DNA from 3 places in the Vibrio sp. PID23_8 genome. Region 1 is predicted to be linked to each of the others. Evidence: predicted binding sites of a transcription regulator. Region 1 holds the regulator's gene; each other region holds the start of a gene.

Region 1 (5,855 bases):
TTCGGTTGCCCCTGAACTGGCCGGATTTTATTCATGACCCATTTTGCGATGATAGGGAATAACCCAAGCAATGCAAATGACGCCAATACTGCTGGAGACATAATGCCGGACAGACTATCTATGGTTGCGAGTTGAGTACCTGCATTGAGATAGACGGCCGTTCCTGGCAGCATACCAACTTGACTGGTTAAGTAGAATCGAACCACCGTCATTGGCGTTAAGCCCATCAGTAGATTGATTAAGAAAAAGGGGAACACGGGAATGAGGCGCAGTGAAAATAGGTAAAATGCCCCGTCTTTTTCAACACCATGGTTAATAGCACTTAGCTTATTGCCAAACTTACTTTGCACCCACTCACGCAATAGATAGCGGCTACTTAAGAAGGCGATGGTAGCACCTATGGTGCTGGCAAAAGAAACCAGTAATAAGCTAGCCCAGAAACCGAATAGAGCAGCACCAAGCAGAGTAACAACAGCGGCGCCAGGGATCGAGAACGCCGTAATTGCGATGTAGGCAAAGAAATACGTCGCTGCAGCGAAAGCGAAGTTCTGGTTAATAAACGTATTCAAAGCCTCTTGCTGTGCTTTTGCGTTTTCTAACGTTAAATATTGGCTGAAGCTCACCCCTAGAAAGATGACCGTCGCAAGTAGGAACAGACCTAAAATCAGTTTTTTATTCATTGTCGTTACTCCATTTCGCAGCTTAGATAATAAGACAGAATGGAAGAAGAAAAAATTTCAAAAAAAAACCGCAGTATCAAAACTGCGGTTTTTACTCAATGTCATGCTGAATCGCGCGTTATGAAAGCGCGAACATCAACTCTTCTCTACGAGACTGAGGCACAACGCTCCAATGCGTACCGTTGATTGCCCCTTCTAACGCCCACAGCAACTCAATACTTACCGTAGAGGTATGCGTATCTTGAATTGCTTTGTAAGCATTTAAGGCACCTTCATCTTCTAGCTCTTCGACGGAATCGATGCCTGCTTTCTTTAGCATGCGTTCAGTCGCTAAGCGTAGATTAGGAAGATCTTTCAAACGGTTTGGCTTAGTGCTCGCTTGTTGCTTTTTTTCTTGCTTAGCCGTCTCTAGAGATAGCTTAGCAACATCAATCAAGCGGTCAGTAGATTCCCACAAATCATCAGAAATAGCATAGTATTTCGTCACTACGGGGAATCCACGTTTCTTGTAGACGTACGGTTTTAATCCTTGAGTCTCGAAGTCAGATGAAGTTTTTTGGTCTCCTCGAATATGAAGTTGATTGTTCACAACGAGTGCAAACATCGTTTCATCAGCGAAAAGCCCGAAGCCACCAAACATTGAGCGCGACTTGATCGTACCAAGTGCCTCAAACAGCTTCATTGAGTCTTTGAGTATCGGTTTATCCATGGTGTGTTATCTCGGTGTAATTAATATTACGCCACCAAAAATCAGGTCCGAGAGATTAGCAAATGCATGCAGACACAATGTCATTAAAGGGTAAACTCACTTAATGCATATTTGCCATCGGTAACCCCGCTACCTTTCACTATATTTAGTGGTTAAGGCCGGAGGCTTTGCGTCCCATCCTTTCGAATGGTTTGCCCTGTGCGTGACAAGAGGAGAATACTTCGTATATTGCATTAACATCACGTTTCAAACACTAAAGTGTGATCTCTATTCAACTAATGGTGCCATCTTAATGTGTCTAATTTCATATTTTGAAATGTCTACTTGCCATACAAAAGCTTGATGTAGGAAATGGGCAACAAGTTAGTTAAAACAGCAATTTATCTTAGCTTTTGATTATATAAGTAATGTGAAATGCTTAAAAAATTTTATTTTACGAAATAAAAAAAGCACTCCGAAGAGCGCTTTATAAACTTGAGGGGGAGTTAGTTCAATTTCTTAACGGTGTTACGAACCACAATCTCAGGCTGCATTTCAAAAATGCGTTTTTCGTGTTCTTTGTCTTTGATTCGCTCTAGTAAAATCTCGAACGCATTCTTACCAACACGTCTTTTTGGTTGGTGAATAGTCGTTAGAGGAGGCGAGAAGAACTCCGCAAGCTCAATATTGTCATAGCCAATCACTGAGATATCATCAGGGATTTTTATGCCATTTTGTTGTAGACGGCTCATTAAGCCTAATGCCATGGTATCGTTAAAACAGAATACCGCAGTAGGGCGTTTATCCATTGCCGTAATGTTGTCTGCAGCAAGTACTGCCGTATCACACTCGAAGTTACCTTCGAGAATTAACTCTTCGTTTACTGGTAGCTTTGCTTCAGCCATTGCACGTCGAAAACCAGAAATACGCTCTTTACATGCTGCTTTATCAAAGTGACCGCTTAGGCATGCAATATCGGTGTGACCATTGTCAATCAGGAACTTCGTTGCTAGGTAACCACCTTCTTCAGAGTTGTCGATGATCTTATCCGCCTTTGAGCTTTCTGGGCCCCAGTCCATGACAACTTTTGGTATATCAGCATGGCGATCCAGCATTTCTTGTAGCTCTTCGGTTAAATCCGAGCACATCACTAAAATGCCATCAACACGCTTTTCTGCCAGCATTCGAATATAGTCACGTTGCTTCTCATAGATACCACCAGTATTACATAGGATCAGTGTGTATCCTTGGCGGTAACAGTAGCTTTCAACACCGTCAATAACTTCAGAGAAGAATAGGTTTGTTGATTGTGTTACCAACATGCCGATAGTACGGGTTGAGTTACACTTTAAGCTGCGGGCAACAGCACTTGGCGCGTAATTTAGTTCATCAACTGCTTTCATTACTTTTTCTTGGGTTGTTTCTGCAACAAAGCGCGTTTTATTAATTACGTGCGAAACTGTTGTGGTAGAAACGCCGGCTAAGCGAGCAACGTCTTTTATAGTGGCCATAAATGATGTCCTGTATCGAGCTACTTAATACCGTAGTGAATACAACCTTACGCTTAGTATCTGCGCAAACCGAGTGTTATGAGGAAAGTAGTACTCAATAGTTCAGGCAGTGGTTGTTCCGAAATCGGTATAATAAAGGTTTGTAGCAACATTCGTTGCTGAGAGTATTATTCCTTTTAGTTACAATAAGGAATGGATCAGCAATGATGTTAATAAAACACAAAAACCGCTATATTTCAGCGGTTTACATATAAATCATATTTAATCGTTTGCGTTCACATTTTAGACTGATGCGAGCACGCTGGCAATGTTTTCAGCTGTGGTTTTGTGTATTTCAAGTCACATTTTAACTGCGAAATGAAAAGGCTTTTCTACGCCAGACTAAAACTGAACGAACAAATAAGGAGCTCTGAACTCCCCAAAATAGGCGGCAATTATTCACCAAGAAGGTAATTGCTGTCCAGTTTACAAAATGCAATTAATAGTTGTGCAACGCTAACATAGAAGCCAAATTCATCGAATTGTTTACACTTGGCAGCAAATGGCGGTAACCAAGTTAACAGCTGTTGCTGAATGAAATCGTTCTGTTTGGTGAATGCTTCTTCCATATGCTTTTCTTGCTCGAGTTCGTTAGAGCGGATGATCATGTTACCCAAAAAGTCTAACTCAACGGCTAAATGGTCTGCGGGCTCTTTGAGATTTACGTCCACTTGAACACCAAAATCGGCCATCAGTTTTTCCATTTCTTCTGCTGGCTTGTCGTTTAACAGTCCAGATTTACCAATATACATCGATGCGTATGGAAGGGCGCCATGTTTTTCTGTTTTAAGGAAAAGTTCACAAAAGTCTGCGGCAAGTTCTAATTGGGCATCTTCACGATCTTGTAAGCGGTTTAAAGCGTCCACAAGCGAGTCTACGGCTGGTTTAAGGGATTTATTTTCACCTAAACCAGCTAAAAAGCTTCGAATTTCAACACTATGATAAGTCTCTAGTTCTTTTTCGGTCAGTTCTTTGGCGAACAGGCTAGAAAACCACCAGTAAATTTCGGCACGTTTTTCATTAAAAGCTTTCACTTCTTGCATTTTTTGCTCCTGAATGATGCTCTTAAAACGGCATCTTGAAGTCACTTGAGAATATTTCCTTAAGTGTAAACAATTAAAATGAATAGCAGTAACTATAATTATGATGCCTTGTGGAAGAATATGCTCTTTTGTTAATGGCTACAAATAAGCTTGCTTTGAATCAATAAAATCGCAAAATCTTGCTTTTTTATGTATCTATGACTAGAAATGTTACTAGTTATGAATAGAATACGTCTTGGAATATAAAGAAGACAGAAAGTGGTGTAAATGAGCTATCACGTATTGGTCGTAGAAGATGATGTTGTAACTCGCAGTAAGCTTGCGGGCTATTTCCAAAATGAAGGTTACAAAGTCAGTGAAGCAGAAAGTGGCGCAGAAATGCGCGAGGTGCTTCAAGATGGTGACGTTGATCTTATCATGTTGGATATTAACTTGCCCGGTGAAGATGGTCTTATGCTTACGCGTGAATTACGCAGCCAGTCAGACATCGGCATCATATTAGTGACAGGACGCACGGATAGCATTGACAAAATCGTTGGCCTAGAAATGGGCGCAGACGATTATGTGACAAAGCCTTTTGAACTAAGGGAATTATTGGTTCGAGTTAAGAACTTATTGTGGCGCATCTCTGCTGCTCGCAATGGCTCTCAAAAAGCAGAAAAAGAAAGCAATGAAGAACACATTGTACGTTTTGGCGAGTGGACATTTGACATCCAGCGTCGTGCGCTAAGTCGCAACGGTGAGCCAGTGAAACTGACCAAAGCTGAATATGAGCTTTTGGTTGCCTTGTCTTCATATCCAAATCAGGTATTAAGCCGAGAACGTATTTTGAATATGATCAGCCACCGAGTGGATGCGCCAAACGATCGTACTATCGATGTATTAATTCGACGTATGCGCGCTAAGATGGAGTTTGATCCGAAGAACCCACAAATTTTTGTGACCGTCCATGGTGAAGGCTACATGTTTGCAGGTGACTAAGCTAAGTCGTAAAGAAAAAGGAGAGCATGGGCTCTCCTTTTTTCTATCTTGTGATTCTTACTTACTCGATTTATTGGCTTGCAACCATTGGGGTTTGCCCAACTGTGTCACGCAGTTTTTGCCATAAACCACCAAGGTATTCATGCCAATAAATTTCAGTTTGTTCCAAGTATTGTGCTTTTGGTGAGTATTTATGCCAAGGTTGATGAATTTCATCGATAGCAAGATAGTTCGTAGCGGCTGGGGTTGGCTTGATTCCTGCCGCATTGAACTCATACAGAGCCCGTTTCATGTGGCTAGCAGAGGTCACTAAAACCACTTCTTTCTGTTTCACAAACGCAGCCGCTTGTCGCGCTTCTTCCCAGGTGTCTTTTGCGTCCTCTAATAAAATGATATCAGGTTTAGCCACACCGAGTGCCAGAGCAACGTTGGCCATCATACGGGCGTGACTTATCTCAGACCCGCCAGCGTAACCAGACAGAATCAGCTTTGCTCCTGGGTACATACGCAAAATACGGATACCTTCAGTTAAACGCATCAGCGCGGTACGACTTAATTGAGAAGTGGGTGGGATCTCATCATCGACGACATGGTTATTACCTAATACCATAACGTAGTCTACGGTTTCAGATGACGGTAAAAACGCTTTATACTCTCGCTCTAATGGCATCAAGAGTTTCGTTGATAGTGGTTGGAAGGCCGCTAGGAAAATACCGACAAAAGAGAGAAGAACAACAAAACATCCTGTTTTGCGTTTGGTGGTAAAACTGATAAGCGCAAGACCTAATAACCCTATCAGTAGCAGTGCGGGCAAGGGCATGACCAGAGCGGTCACTACTTTTTTCAGCTCAAACATACATAAATAGTCCGAAAAAACATCAATTGATAATAAAAATGAGGTTGACCCTCTTTA
Region 2 (5,855 bases), on a different contig from region 1:
TTCCTATTACTGCTCGACGTGTTGTCACGTTTCGTCCGGGTCAAAAGTTAAAGGCTCGTGTCGAGAATCTGAAAAAAGAACAGTAAACCAAGCGATTAAATCCTGATTGAAGGATTATATTGTGCTTAAACAAAACCACCCTAAGAGGTGGTTTTGTTGTTTCTAATGCTTAATATATTAGGCTGCTTCCAAGTGTGTGGTTAAGTAAGGCTGCCAAGCTTCCAGGTACCAGTTTTTTGATTGGCTCTTCATTTGTGTGATGGATGCGAGTTCCCACTCGCTTAGGTCTCGACCTTCTATCAAGGCTTGACGCTCAACCTTCTGAATCTTCTCATAAAGGTCATGCTCTGGACCATTTTTTACATCGGCAATGGCTTTTAAGTGCAGCTGAATTTCGGCAATCAGGTTGGTTTTTGGTAGGCGAACGAGAAGGTTTAAATCACGGTAACCAGAGGCAACGGGTTTCTTAAAGCGGTTTTTTACTTTGACGATGGTTATTTCACGTTCCAGAGTTTCGTAAATTGAAACGAGACTAGCCACATCATTTGCAACGATAGTAGCTCGTGCAAGGTCAGTAATTCGTTCTACCTGACCATCTAATTCATGAGCGATCTTTTCTTCGGCTCTATGTTTGGATTTTACACCTACAAAATAAGGTTGGGCATCGGTCAGTAGGGCGGTACTTTTACAGATGGTTTCTAGCTCGAACTGGGCTTGATGAGCTTTGGTGTAAAGAATATCGAAATCTGAATACGGTTGGGTTGGTTTGGCATCGATAGATTGAATACCATAAAGACCGCTAAGGCTGTGTTTGAATAATTTGGAGCAAACCTCGTTTTGACTTTCAGAACGGTTTTGCTCGTTGCTCGGGGCATTTGGAAGTGCGGCGAACGCCGGCGCACGGCTTAGTACTAAAAGCATCAATGCTGTAGTACGTAAAAATAAGCTCATTCACTCTCCTTAACTTGCTTGCACTTAGAAAAAAGGGAACTAAAAAGTCACTAAGATTTGCAAATCAGGTACTACCATAATAAATGGGGCTCTACAAAAGACTCCAAGGTTCGTTTCTACCCATTTAGGGAAATCGTGTTTTAGATCACCATTTTTCTTTCTTTCATTCTGACAAGCAGAAAATGAAAGCGTGCAATCCAGAACGGACACTATCTTACCATCGCTTGATTGACAAAATATGAACAGCATAGACAAATTTGAAAAAATCATTAGTCTTATCCCACTAAAATAGAGCGTATCGCTCGTGATAATTATCAATCAGCCGACCAAAAGTAGAAGTAAAATGAGAGATCAGGAATTTTGGCATAACAAGTGGGCCAGTAACCAAATTGGTTTCCACCTTGATGATGTGAACCCACTATTGCCTGCATTTTGGCAATATACGAACCCAAAGCGCGAAGACACCGTATTGGCTCCTTTATGTGGTAAGTCAGAAGACCTAATTTGGCTTGCTTCGAAACATAACGACGTTCAAGGTGTGGAGCTAAGCCAAATCGCAGTACGCGCATTTTTTGCGGAACATTTCTATACACCGACGGTAACCCCAGTGAATGGGATGCACGAACTGTATCAGTTTGATGAACTGTCTATTTACACTGGGGACTTCTTTACCGCACCTGTGTCTAAAGCCGACATCATTTACGACCGTGCCGCGCTCATTGCCCTACCTCAGGAAATGCGAGAAGAATACGCAGGCCGAGTGAAGCAACTTTTAAAACCTGGCGGACGAATTTTGCTGGTGACATTGAACTACGTGCAAGAAGAAATGGCAGGCCCTCCTTTCAGTGTGCCAGCCGAAGAGATACAAACGCTGTTTAATGGATACAAGGTAGCTTGTTTAAATGTGGATCAAGCTGATGAGAATCATCCTAAAATCATCAAGAAAGGTTTAAGTCGTTTTTCTGAAGAAGTGTACTTAATCGAGAGCGAGTAGGGCGAAATAACCTTAAACAAAGAAGAAGCGCAGCAAATTTAGCTGCGCTTTTGTTTATCAACTTTATCAATAAGGTTAGTAAACGATATTTACTTTTGAAGCAGACTCTATCGCATCTTGAAGCGAGTCATCGATGGTCTTGCGTCGAGTTAACACCACGCCTAAGCGGCGTCTTCCATCGATTTCTGGCTTACCAAACAAACGCACTTGGGTTTGTGGCTGCGCCAATGCTTTTTCTAAGTTGTTGAAACGGATATTCGTCGATGTGCCTTGGCCAAGAATAACGGCCGATGCAGAGGGACCATATTGAATGATGCTGTTGACTGGCATGCCGGTAAATGCACGAACATGTAACGCAAACTCCGACATCTCTTGCGAAATCATTGTCACCATACCAGTGTCATGTGGACGAGGGGACACTTCGTTGAAGATCACTTTATCGCCTTTAACAAACAGTTCTACACCGAAGATGCCGTAACCACCAAGCGCGTTAACCACTTTTTCAGCGGTGTATTCTGCAGCTTTGATTGCGTTGTCAGACATGGCTTGAGGCTGCCATGATTCACGGTAGTCACCGTCTTCCTGGCGATGGCCAATCGGAGCACAGAAATGCACGCCATCAACCGCGCGTACGGTTAGAAGAGTGATTTCGTAGTCGAAGTCAATAAAGCCTTCAACAATCACACGGCCTGCGCCTGTACGACCACCTTCTTGCGCGTAATCCCAAGCGATTTGGACGTCTTCTTCCGTTTTGATAACGCTTTGACCTTTACCTGATGAGCTCATTACAGGCTTCACAACACAAGGAATGCCAACGTGTTCAACTGCCGCTTTGAAGTCTTCAAAGTTATCGGCAAATTGGTAAGGGGAGGTCGTCAAGCCAAGCTCTTCCGCCGCCAGACGACGAATGCCTTCGCGGTTCATGGTCAGTTTGGTTGCTTTTGCTGTAGGGACAACATTCAAGCCTTTCTCTTCGAGTTCGACCAATTTATCTGTTGCGATGGCTTCAATTTCTGGAACGACGTAAGCCGGTTGCTCCTTATTGATGATCTCTTCTAGTGCGTGTCCATCTAGCATATCGATAACGTAACTACGATGAGCGACTTGCATCGCTGGCGCATTTGCGTAACGGTCACAGGCGATGACTTCTAAGCCAAGTCGTTGGCATTCAATCGCCACTTCTTTACCAAGCTCGCCTGAGCCTAAAAGCAATACACGGGTAGCATGTGTGCTAGTTGCAGTACCGAACATAGTGTTCCCTTACAAAATAAAGTGATGAAACAGAAATTGCAGGGGATCATACTGAATTTTTACGGCCAAGCAAACGTTTGCGTGTGATTTTTTACAATAAAAAAAGCTCTACGGTTGTAGAGCTTTCCTGATGCACTCAATGTAATTACAGGTTTACGAAACTGACAGGAATATCAGGGTTAATCGCTTCTAGCGTTGATTGTGTACAAGCGAGGTGACTAATCTTACCTTGTGAGTTTTCTACTAATGCGGCGGCTTTAATATTCTCGAATTCTCCACCGGCCAGCAATATTTGGATAAGAGCCACTTGTAACGGTGGGAGGCTTGGGTTGAAGGCGGCATTCTCTGCGTATGAACCTTGGAACACGCGTCCATCGGTCATTTCTAGAGCTAAACCACTGAGATTGTTTGTGTATGGTGCGTGGCTCATGTTCATTGCATTAACGGCTTTTTGAATCAGTGCATCGTCTTCATCACAAGCGAACTGATGTTTCATCTCTGCCATTAAGCCAGACTCGACGCCTAGGTCTGCTGGGCCAAATGCTTCTGGTAAATACTCATGCAGTGACTTTTCTTCACGTTCAGGTAGCTGAACTTTTAGTTCACTAGCGGTCGATAGTTCATTCATGAACTGGCGACAATGACCACAAGGACTGAAGTTAATGGTGATGTCTTTCACGCCACGTTCGCCCTTCATCCAAGCATGGCTGATTGCCGATTGCTCGGCATGAACGGTTTGACCTAGCTGAACACCAAAGAATTCCATGTTTGCGCCGAAGTACAAGCGACCGGAAAGACCACGAACGATTGCACCTACATAGAATTCAGAAATTGGAGCATAAGAGTATGCGGCGGCAAAAGGAAGCAGAGCAACACGAAGCTCTTTATCTGCTAGACCTGTAGCGGTAAGCAGCTGTTCAAATTGCTGTTCAGAAAGAGTGGCATCAAAATCGTCAGCTTGGACGATAGGAGCAAGATGTTTTGAAAGTGCTTCGGGAGCGCTTGCTAGCGCCTGTTCAATGCGACTTTTCATGTTGAATCCTTGTTATTGCATGGACAGTTATTCTATGCGAAATAGGGAAACAATCCGTGCTCCAGATCATGTTCGTGTGTGCAATAACCCATTTCATTTCATTGCTTGGGTGAGCTCACACATGTATTCGATTGCATTAAGTGATAATGTTACCTTTGCCTCATAAATAACTATATCAACGCTTTTTCATATTGCGAGTTTGATACGCGAGTAAAAAGGCTTGCCCTTCGTTGGCAAGCCTCGGAGGGTTATTGATACAACCAAACCGCGAGAGCAAAGAAGCTTGGTGCTAATATTGAAGTAATAATGCCGCACAGCACTAACGCTAAAGAAGAAAATGCTGCATCGCCAGGTTGTTTCTCCGCACATGTTGCCGTACCTAAAGCATGGGAAACGGTACCCATTGTTAACCCACGTGCGATGGGGTGCTTAATGCCGATGATGTTGAAGATAGGGTAAGCCAAAATAGCCCCAAACAAGCCAACAATCAGAACCAGAATTGCCGCGACTGCCGCTTCTCCGCCAAGGGAGCTGGAGATCTCCATTGCAATCGGTGTCGTAACGGACTTGCCTATCAGGCTTGCGATGAGACTGATGTCGGCTTTGAAAGCGACCGCGATAAGCGTTGCTGTAAGCATCGACATGACGCTGCCTAAAGTGCAAGCCAAGGCAATAATGCGCCAATTGGCTTTGATCTGTGGTAGCTGCTCATACAGAGGATAGGCAAGCGCAACGACTGCCGGTTGAAGTAAAAAGCTGAGCCATTGATTATCAGCATAGTAAGTTTCAAATGGCACTTTTAAGTAAGTTAACAGTGGAATCAGTACGGAAATACTGATCAAAAGCGGGTTTGCTATTGGGTTGTTCAGCTTAATCGAAATTTGGCGAGCGGCGAGAAACACAACAATCGTGACAATTAACCACATATCAGTTTTTCTCCTTGAGCAGGTAATTAAGGAACCATGCAAGGCTAACTAATACGATCAGTGATCCCCCGACGGCACTTGCCAAAACAGGTAGAGCGTTTGCAATGAGCATGTCGAAGTGCTGCATAAGACCCACACTGATTGGAACAAATAGTAAGATCATGTAGCGAATAAAGAGTGTCGCCCCTAGCTTAACCCATTCCACTTTTATGATACCCAAGACCATAGACAGAAACAGCACAAGCATGCCAATCACGCTGCCAGGAACTGAGATGGCTGTGTATTTTTGAATCGTGTTACCGATACCGAGTGCACCCATGATCAATGCGAGGGAAATAAAAACATGGACCAGTTGTAATAATCGTTCTTTTTTCATTTTGTTGGCATATAAAACAACAAGCACACCCGAAGGTGCGCTGGAATTAAGGAGAAAGTTATGAGGCTAAACTCTCTATATAGCGATACACAGATTTTAGTATCGCTATCTTTTTTTCATCACTTTCATGTTCGTGAACTAAGTTTTCTAAATTCAGCATGTACTCTTCAATTTGACTTTCAAACACCTCACGGCAATGTTGTGCCCAGCATCTTTGCTCTTGTTCATCTAGCGTGTTTGAGTAATGGCGTGCACGATAGCGGAATAACAGCGGCTTGATGCGTTTATCGTCAAACTCGATATTCAACGCGGCAAGGTTATTTG
Region 3 (5,855 bases), on a different contig from region 1:
ACAAATCCCCCGAAGGTTCAATGTTGTCGCTGCCGCTCGACTTGCATGTGTTAGGCCTGCCGCCAGCGTTCAATCTGAGCCATGATCAAACTCTTCAATTTAAGATTTTGTTCGGCTCAATGAATACTGACTTCAAAACTACTAATGTAATTTTAAAGCTATTATCGTTCCAACAGAACGATAATGAATTGACTGTGCCAAGTCTTGCGACTTGATTGGTCACTCAGTTCATTGAAACCTAATTTGATACCAAGGTATCTAATTGGATTATCATCAACGAGTGCCCACACAGATTGATAGGTCTATATTGTTAAAGAGCTTTCCTATTGAGCTTTGCTCAAATCGGACGGCCATTTTAGCGAGTTAAAGTTTAGTGTCAACCACTTTTTTCAAACTTTTTTCAAGCGTTTCCACTTGGCTAATTGGCTTACCAACTCAACTCCGCCTCTTTCGAAGACGTTGCCGTGTCAGCGAGGTGGCATTATAGAGATTGCGATCACATTGGCAAGCCCTTTTTCACGTTTTTTTTGATTTTTTTATCGTTTGAGTGTTTTTTATTCCAAACGGCTAGTTTTTACTACTCTTCTCACCAGATATCACCATTATTAACACTTTGTAAGGAGTAAACATGAGTTCTATTAGAAGTTATAAAGGTATGAGTCCCAGACTGGGTGAGCGCGTATACGTCGACTCAACCTCTGTTTTAGTTGGTGATATACGAGTTGGTGACGACTCGAGTGTTTGGCCCTTAGTTGTTGCACGAGGGGATGTAAACCATATTCACATTGGCAAACGAACTAATATCCAAGATGGCAGTGTTTTACATGTCACACACAAGAACGCCGAAAACCCTAATGGCTACCCACTTATTATAGGCAATGATGTCACCGTTGGGCACAAAGTGATGCTGCATGGTTGTGAGATTCACGATCGTGTACTAGTCGGTATGGGCGCAATTGTGTTAGATGCCGTTGTAATTGAATCAGATGTAATGATTGGTGCTGGCAGTTTAGTACCACCAGGGAAGAGATTAGAAAGCGGCTATCTATATGTAGGCAGTCCGGCAAAACAAGCTCGTCCGCTATCGGAGAAAGAACGAACTTTCTTACAGAAGTCTGCCAATAACTATGTACAAAACAAAAATGACTACTTAAATGAAGTCGAAGACATCATCAACGAGTTAACTAGTCGATGACGATATGGCCTTCTTCATCGAAGGCTTCATCTTTTATTAGCTCTTCTGCCATTTCTTCTATATCAAATCGATAATCGACAAACGCTTCAATTGCAGCTTGCTCGGTTTTAATAACAGAACCCGTTAACTTTTCTAGTTTTGGCTTTGTTATGTAGCACTCAATCAGCGCACCCGCTTGCTGCGCTGCAAAATTAACTGATTGTGATGCTTCGTCCCACAACTGCATGTCTGGGAATAAGATGGATTGATTCATTGTTTACTAACCTTCAAGGTTCTTTCTTAATTCTCTGAGAATTTGTTTTGCGCCGGGACGTAAACCACGCCATAACATAAAACTTTCAGCCGCCTGTCCAACCAACATTCCAAGACCATCGTAAGCATGGGCCGCACCGTGCTCTTTCGCCCATAGATTAAAACTAGTCAAGCCCCTGCCATACATCATGTCGTAGCTAGTACTGTTACTGGAAAAGATAGCAGAAGAGATAGCGGGCAACTCGCCGCTTAAGGAAGCAGAAGTGGAGTTAATAATCACATCGTATCCCTCTTCTATCGTAGCCATCTCTTTGGCTACAATAGTACCGTGTGAGACAAATAGCTCTGCAAGCTCTTGTGCTTTACTAAAGGTACGGTTGGTTATAGTTAAAGAAGCAGGCTTCTGATCAAGAAGTGGTTTAATCACTCCTCGCGCCGCACCACCAGCACCAATGACTAAGATGCGAACCCCTTCTAATACCACCTGATGCTGGAGTAAGTCTTGCACTAAACCCGCACCATCGGTGTTATCACCTATGATTTCACCGTCATCGAGCTTCTTAAGCGTATTTACCGCACCAGCTAACTCTGCTCGCTCGGTAAGACGGCTAGCAAATTGACAAGCGTCTTCTTTAAAAGGTAATGTCACATTACACCCTTTCCCGCCGTCAGCGAAAAAAGCTTTCGCCGCTTCAACAAAGCCATCAACAGGAGCGGTTTCTGCAGTGTACACCAAAGACTGATTGGTTTGACGAGCAAACAAGGTGTGAATGAATGGCGACTTGCTGTGTCCAATCGGATTACCAAACACAGCATAACGATCAATTTGCGGAGTCATTTCCTTACCTTTATTCCTTAGCTATATAGAGAAAAACAGGGCCACCTGATTACAGATGACCCTATCACTATCTATCTATATAGAAAAGGAGATTCAACGCTTACCACTCTCGTGGCGTTAGGTATCGCTCGTAAAGCTCGGCTTCTGGAGAACCAGCTTGTGGCTCGTAGCTGTATTCCCATCGCGCAAGCGGCGGCATTGACATAAGAATCGACTCTGTACGACCACCACTTTGAAGACCAAATAGCGTACCACGGTCATACACTAGGTTGAACTCAACGTAGCGGCCACGACGGTAAAGTTGAAACTCGCGCTCGCGCTCGCCGTATTCGATATTTTTACGACGAGAGACAATAGGTAGGTAAGCTTGGCAATAACCCTCACCCACCGCTTTGATGTAGTCAAAACACCTGTCGAACTCCCATTGGTTTAGATCATCAAAGAACAAACCGCCAATACCACGAGTTTCATTGCGATGAGGTAGGAAGAAGTATTTGTCACACCACGCTTTATGTTCTGCGTAAACGTCGTCACCAAATGGCGCGCAAAGCTGCTTTGCGGTGTCGTGCCATGATTGGCAATCTTCTTCAAATGGGTAGAAAGGAGTTAGGTCAAAGCCACCACCAAACCACCAGATAGGGTCTTCACCATCTTTCTCGGCAATAAAGAAGCGGACGTTGGCGTGAGACGTTGGCACATAGGGGTTTTTAGGGTGAATAACCAGAGAAACGCCCATCGCCTCAAAACGGCGACCAGCTAACTCTGGACGATGCGCCGTCGCAGATGCAGGCATTTTCTTACCTTCCACATGAGAGAAGTTCACTCCCCCCTGTTCAAAGATGTCACCATCACGTAATACGCGGGTGCGACCACCGCCACCAAGGCGCTCTCCTTTTTCACGTTGCCATGCATCTTCGACAAAGACGGCCTTTCCATCTTCTTGTTCTAATTGCTGACAAATGGAATCCTGAAGCGACATCAGGAACTGCTTTACCGCGTGCTTATCGATTGCTGACATACGTGTATTACCTATTGATTGCTGACTAGCAGGGTTAGCCCTGTCTTAATATTTGCGAGGTTTTAGCATCACGAATTTCACTTGGTTTATCACGACCGCAGGTCTCACCACGTAAGATAGCCACCAATCGGTCACCCAATTGCTCTTCAACTTCTTGCGTCGTCATGCAGGGAGGAAAACCGGTAAGATTCGCGCTAGTAGAGGTTAACGGCTTTCCAAATGCATTACACATCTTTTGAACTAAAGGATGATCGGTCACACGTACAGCAATCGAATCAAATTGACCCGAGACCCAACTTGAAACTTTATCACTCGCTGGCATGATCCAAGTGTATGGACCCGGCCACGTTGCGTGTACTTTATCTAACTGTTCTTGAGTCAGTTGCGATTCATCAATGTAAGGCAGAAGCTGCTCATAACTCGCCGCAATAAGGATCAAACCTTTTTCTACCGGACGCTGCTTTAGCTCTAACAATTTCTGAATCGCCTCTGGGCTATCTGGATCACAGCCAACACCAAATACGCCTTCTGTTGGATAGGCAATCACTTCACCTTTTTGTAGTGCTTCGAGCACCTGTTCAAAGTTCTCCACCGATTACTTCCTGATAGTCTTGTCTGTTGTGTTTGCACTAAGTGTACAAATATTCATTCTCAGAGACTAAAGCAATTTGTTTATAAAATGTATCAGGAGCAGTCACAAATGCACGCAAACGTTTGCTTGGGGTAAAAATCCCCGTATAATGCGCACAAATAAATCAGCTCACCTAATTTTGCAGCTTGAAGGAGTTTGAGATGAAAGTCGGTATCATCATGGGTTCTAAATCAGATTGGCCAACCATGAAACTAGCAGCGGAGATGCTGGATCAATTTGGCGTGTCTTACGAAACGAAGGTGGTATCAGCTCACCGTACTCCTCAACTATTGGCTGAATACGCAAGCTGCGCCAAAGAGCGCGGTATTAAGGTCATCATCGCCGGTGCCGGTGGTGCTGCTCACCTACCAGGCATGGCTGCCGCATTTACCAGCGTTCCGGTACTTGGCGTTCCGGTGCAGTCTCGTGCACTGAAAGGCATGGACTCATTGCTTTCTATTGTGCAAATGCCAAAAGGTATTGCAGTCGGCACACTGGCTATCGGTGAAGCAGGCGCAGCAAATGCTGGCATTTTAGCCGCTCAAATCCTTGGTACACATGATGAAGCAATCATGGCAAAAGTCGAGGCGTTCCGTAACGAACAGACGGAAACCGTATTGGCGAATCCAAACCCTGCAGAGGATTAATCAGATGCATGTACTGGTTCTTGGTGCGGGTCAGTTGGCGCGTATGATGTCTCTGGCTGGTGCGCCACTGAATATCCAAATCTCAGCTTACGATGTGGGTAGCGGCAATATTGTTCATCCTCTGACTCAACATGTGCTAGGCCATGGTCTAGAGAACGCGATTAAGCAAGTGGACGTGATCACCGCTGAGTTCGAGCACATTCCACATGATGTGCTCGATATGTGCGAAGCGAGTGGTAAGTTCCTTCCAAGTACACAAGCGATCAAGGCGGGTGGTGATCGTCGTATTGAAAAGGCATTGCTTGATGACGCTGGCGTGCGTAACGCGAAGTACTATGTGATAGAAACTCGCGAAGACTTCGACCGCGCAATTGAACACGTTGGCATGCCTATGGTACTGAAAAGTGCGCTAGGTGGTTACGATGGTAAAGGCCAGTGGCGCTTAAAAGAAGCCTCTCAAGTCGACGCAATTTGGGCAGAAATGGCCGAGTGCATCGCAACAACGCCTACTCAGGCTATTGTCGCTGAAGAGTTTGTCCCTTTTAACCGTGAAGTCTCATTAATCGGTGCACGCAGCAAAGATGGCAGTGTTGAAGTTTACCCACTTGCAGAAAACGTCCACACCAATGGTGTGCTGAGCCTATCGACTGCGATTGATGCGCCTGAACTGCAAGAACAAGCGAAGCAAATGTTCACGGCAGTCGCCAACAGCCTTAACTATGTTGGTGTATTAGCCTTGGAGTTCTTCGATGTTGATGGCACTTTGCTCGTCAATGAGATCGCGCCGCGCGTGCACAACTCTGGTCACTGGACCCAACAAGGCGCTGAAACCTGTCAGTTTGAAAACCACTTACGCGCAGTGTGCGGCATCCCTTTAGGCAGTACTAAGTTGGTTCGTGAAACCTCGATGATTAACATCCTAGGTGAAGATACCTTGCCAGAAGCATTATTTGCGATAGATGGTTGCCATATTCATTGGTACGGCAAAGAGAAGCGTGTCGGTCGTAAGATGGGCCACATCAACGTTTGCGGTGATTACACCGGTGAGCTCAACCGTAAGCTGTGTGCATTGGCAGACGTTCTTGATGAGCAAACCTTCCCTGCCGTGCATGAGTTTGCAAAGCAGTGGCAAGTGTAAAATCCATCTGAATAAATAGTAAAAGGGTCGTCATGTGCGACCCTTTTTAATTTGTACTTAACCTTACTGTGATGGGGTGTGCTGACATTTACGGCTCGCGCATTGCAACTTCACACCGCTGGCGAGCTTCTTTTCT

What was found. The regulator PurR, encoded in region 1, represses purine synthesis genes. The targets are predictions, from matches to a motif close to TNANGNAAACGTTTNCNTNA.
Region 2: the regulator PurR is predicted to act here: its motif matches at 3,262-3,281, upstream of purT (formate-dependent phosphoribosylglycinamide formyltransferase).
Region 3: the regulator PurR is predicted to act here: its motif matches at 4,006-4,025, upstream of purE (5-(carboxyamino)imidazole ribonucleotide mutase).

The regions. Positions count from the first base shown of each region.
Region 1 is NZ_LIXE01000001.1:292,632-298,486, reverse strand. Features, by position in the region: gene AK966_RS01325 (TVP38/TMEM64 family protein) at 1-680, opposite strand, end outside; gene AK966_RS01320 (TfoX/Sxy family DNA transformation protein) at 799-1,389, opposite strand; cyclic di-GMP riboswitch class I at 1,506-1,595, opposite strand; gene purR (HTH-type transcriptional repressor PurR) at 1,875-2,879, opposite strand; gene torD (molecular chaperone TorD) at 3,314-3,961, opposite strand; gene torR (two-component system response regulator TorR) at 4,229-4,942, shown strand; gene elyC (envelope biogenesis factor ElyC) at 5,013-5,798, opposite strand.
Region 2 is NZ_LIXE01000019.1:13,030-18,884, reverse strand. Features, by position in the region: gene ihfA (integration host factor subunit alpha) at 1-86, shown strand, start outside; gene AK966_RS18625 (phosphoribosylglycinamide formyltransferase) at 178-951, opposite strand; gene AK966_RS18620 (thiopurine S-methyltransferase) at 1,295-1,945, shown strand; gene purT (formate-dependent phosphoribosylglycinamide formyltransferase) at 2,021-3,196, opposite strand; gene cdd (cytidine deaminase) at 3,342-4,229, opposite strand; gene AK966_RS18605 (LrgB family protein) at 4,478-5,155, opposite strand; gene AK966_RS18600 (CidA/LrgA family protein) at 5,157-5,531, opposite strand; gene sbcB (exodeoxyribonuclease I) at 5,590-5,855, opposite strand, start outside.
Region 3 is NZ_LIXE01000014.1:3-5,857, forward strand. Features, by position in the region: partial or broken gene AK966_RS20015 (hypothetical protein) at 1-215, shown strand, start outside; gene AK966_RS17195 (gamma carbonic anhydrase family protein) at 629-1,195, shown strand; gene AK966_RS17200 (DUF1488 domain-containing protein) at 1,185-1,448, opposite strand; gene aroE (shikimate dehydrogenase) at 1,455-2,285, opposite strand; gene hemF (oxygen-dependent coproporphyrinogen oxidase) at 2,386-3,303, opposite strand; gene AK966_RS17215 (L-threonylcarbamoyladenylate synthase) at 3,338-3,895, opposite strand; gene purE (5-(carboxyamino)imidazole ribonucleotide mutase) at 4,096-4,581, shown strand; gene AK966_RS17225 (5-(carboxyamino)imidazole ribonucleotide synthase) at 4,586-5,719, shown strand; gene AK966_RS17230 (type I DNA topoisomerase) at 5,783-5,855, opposite strand, start outside.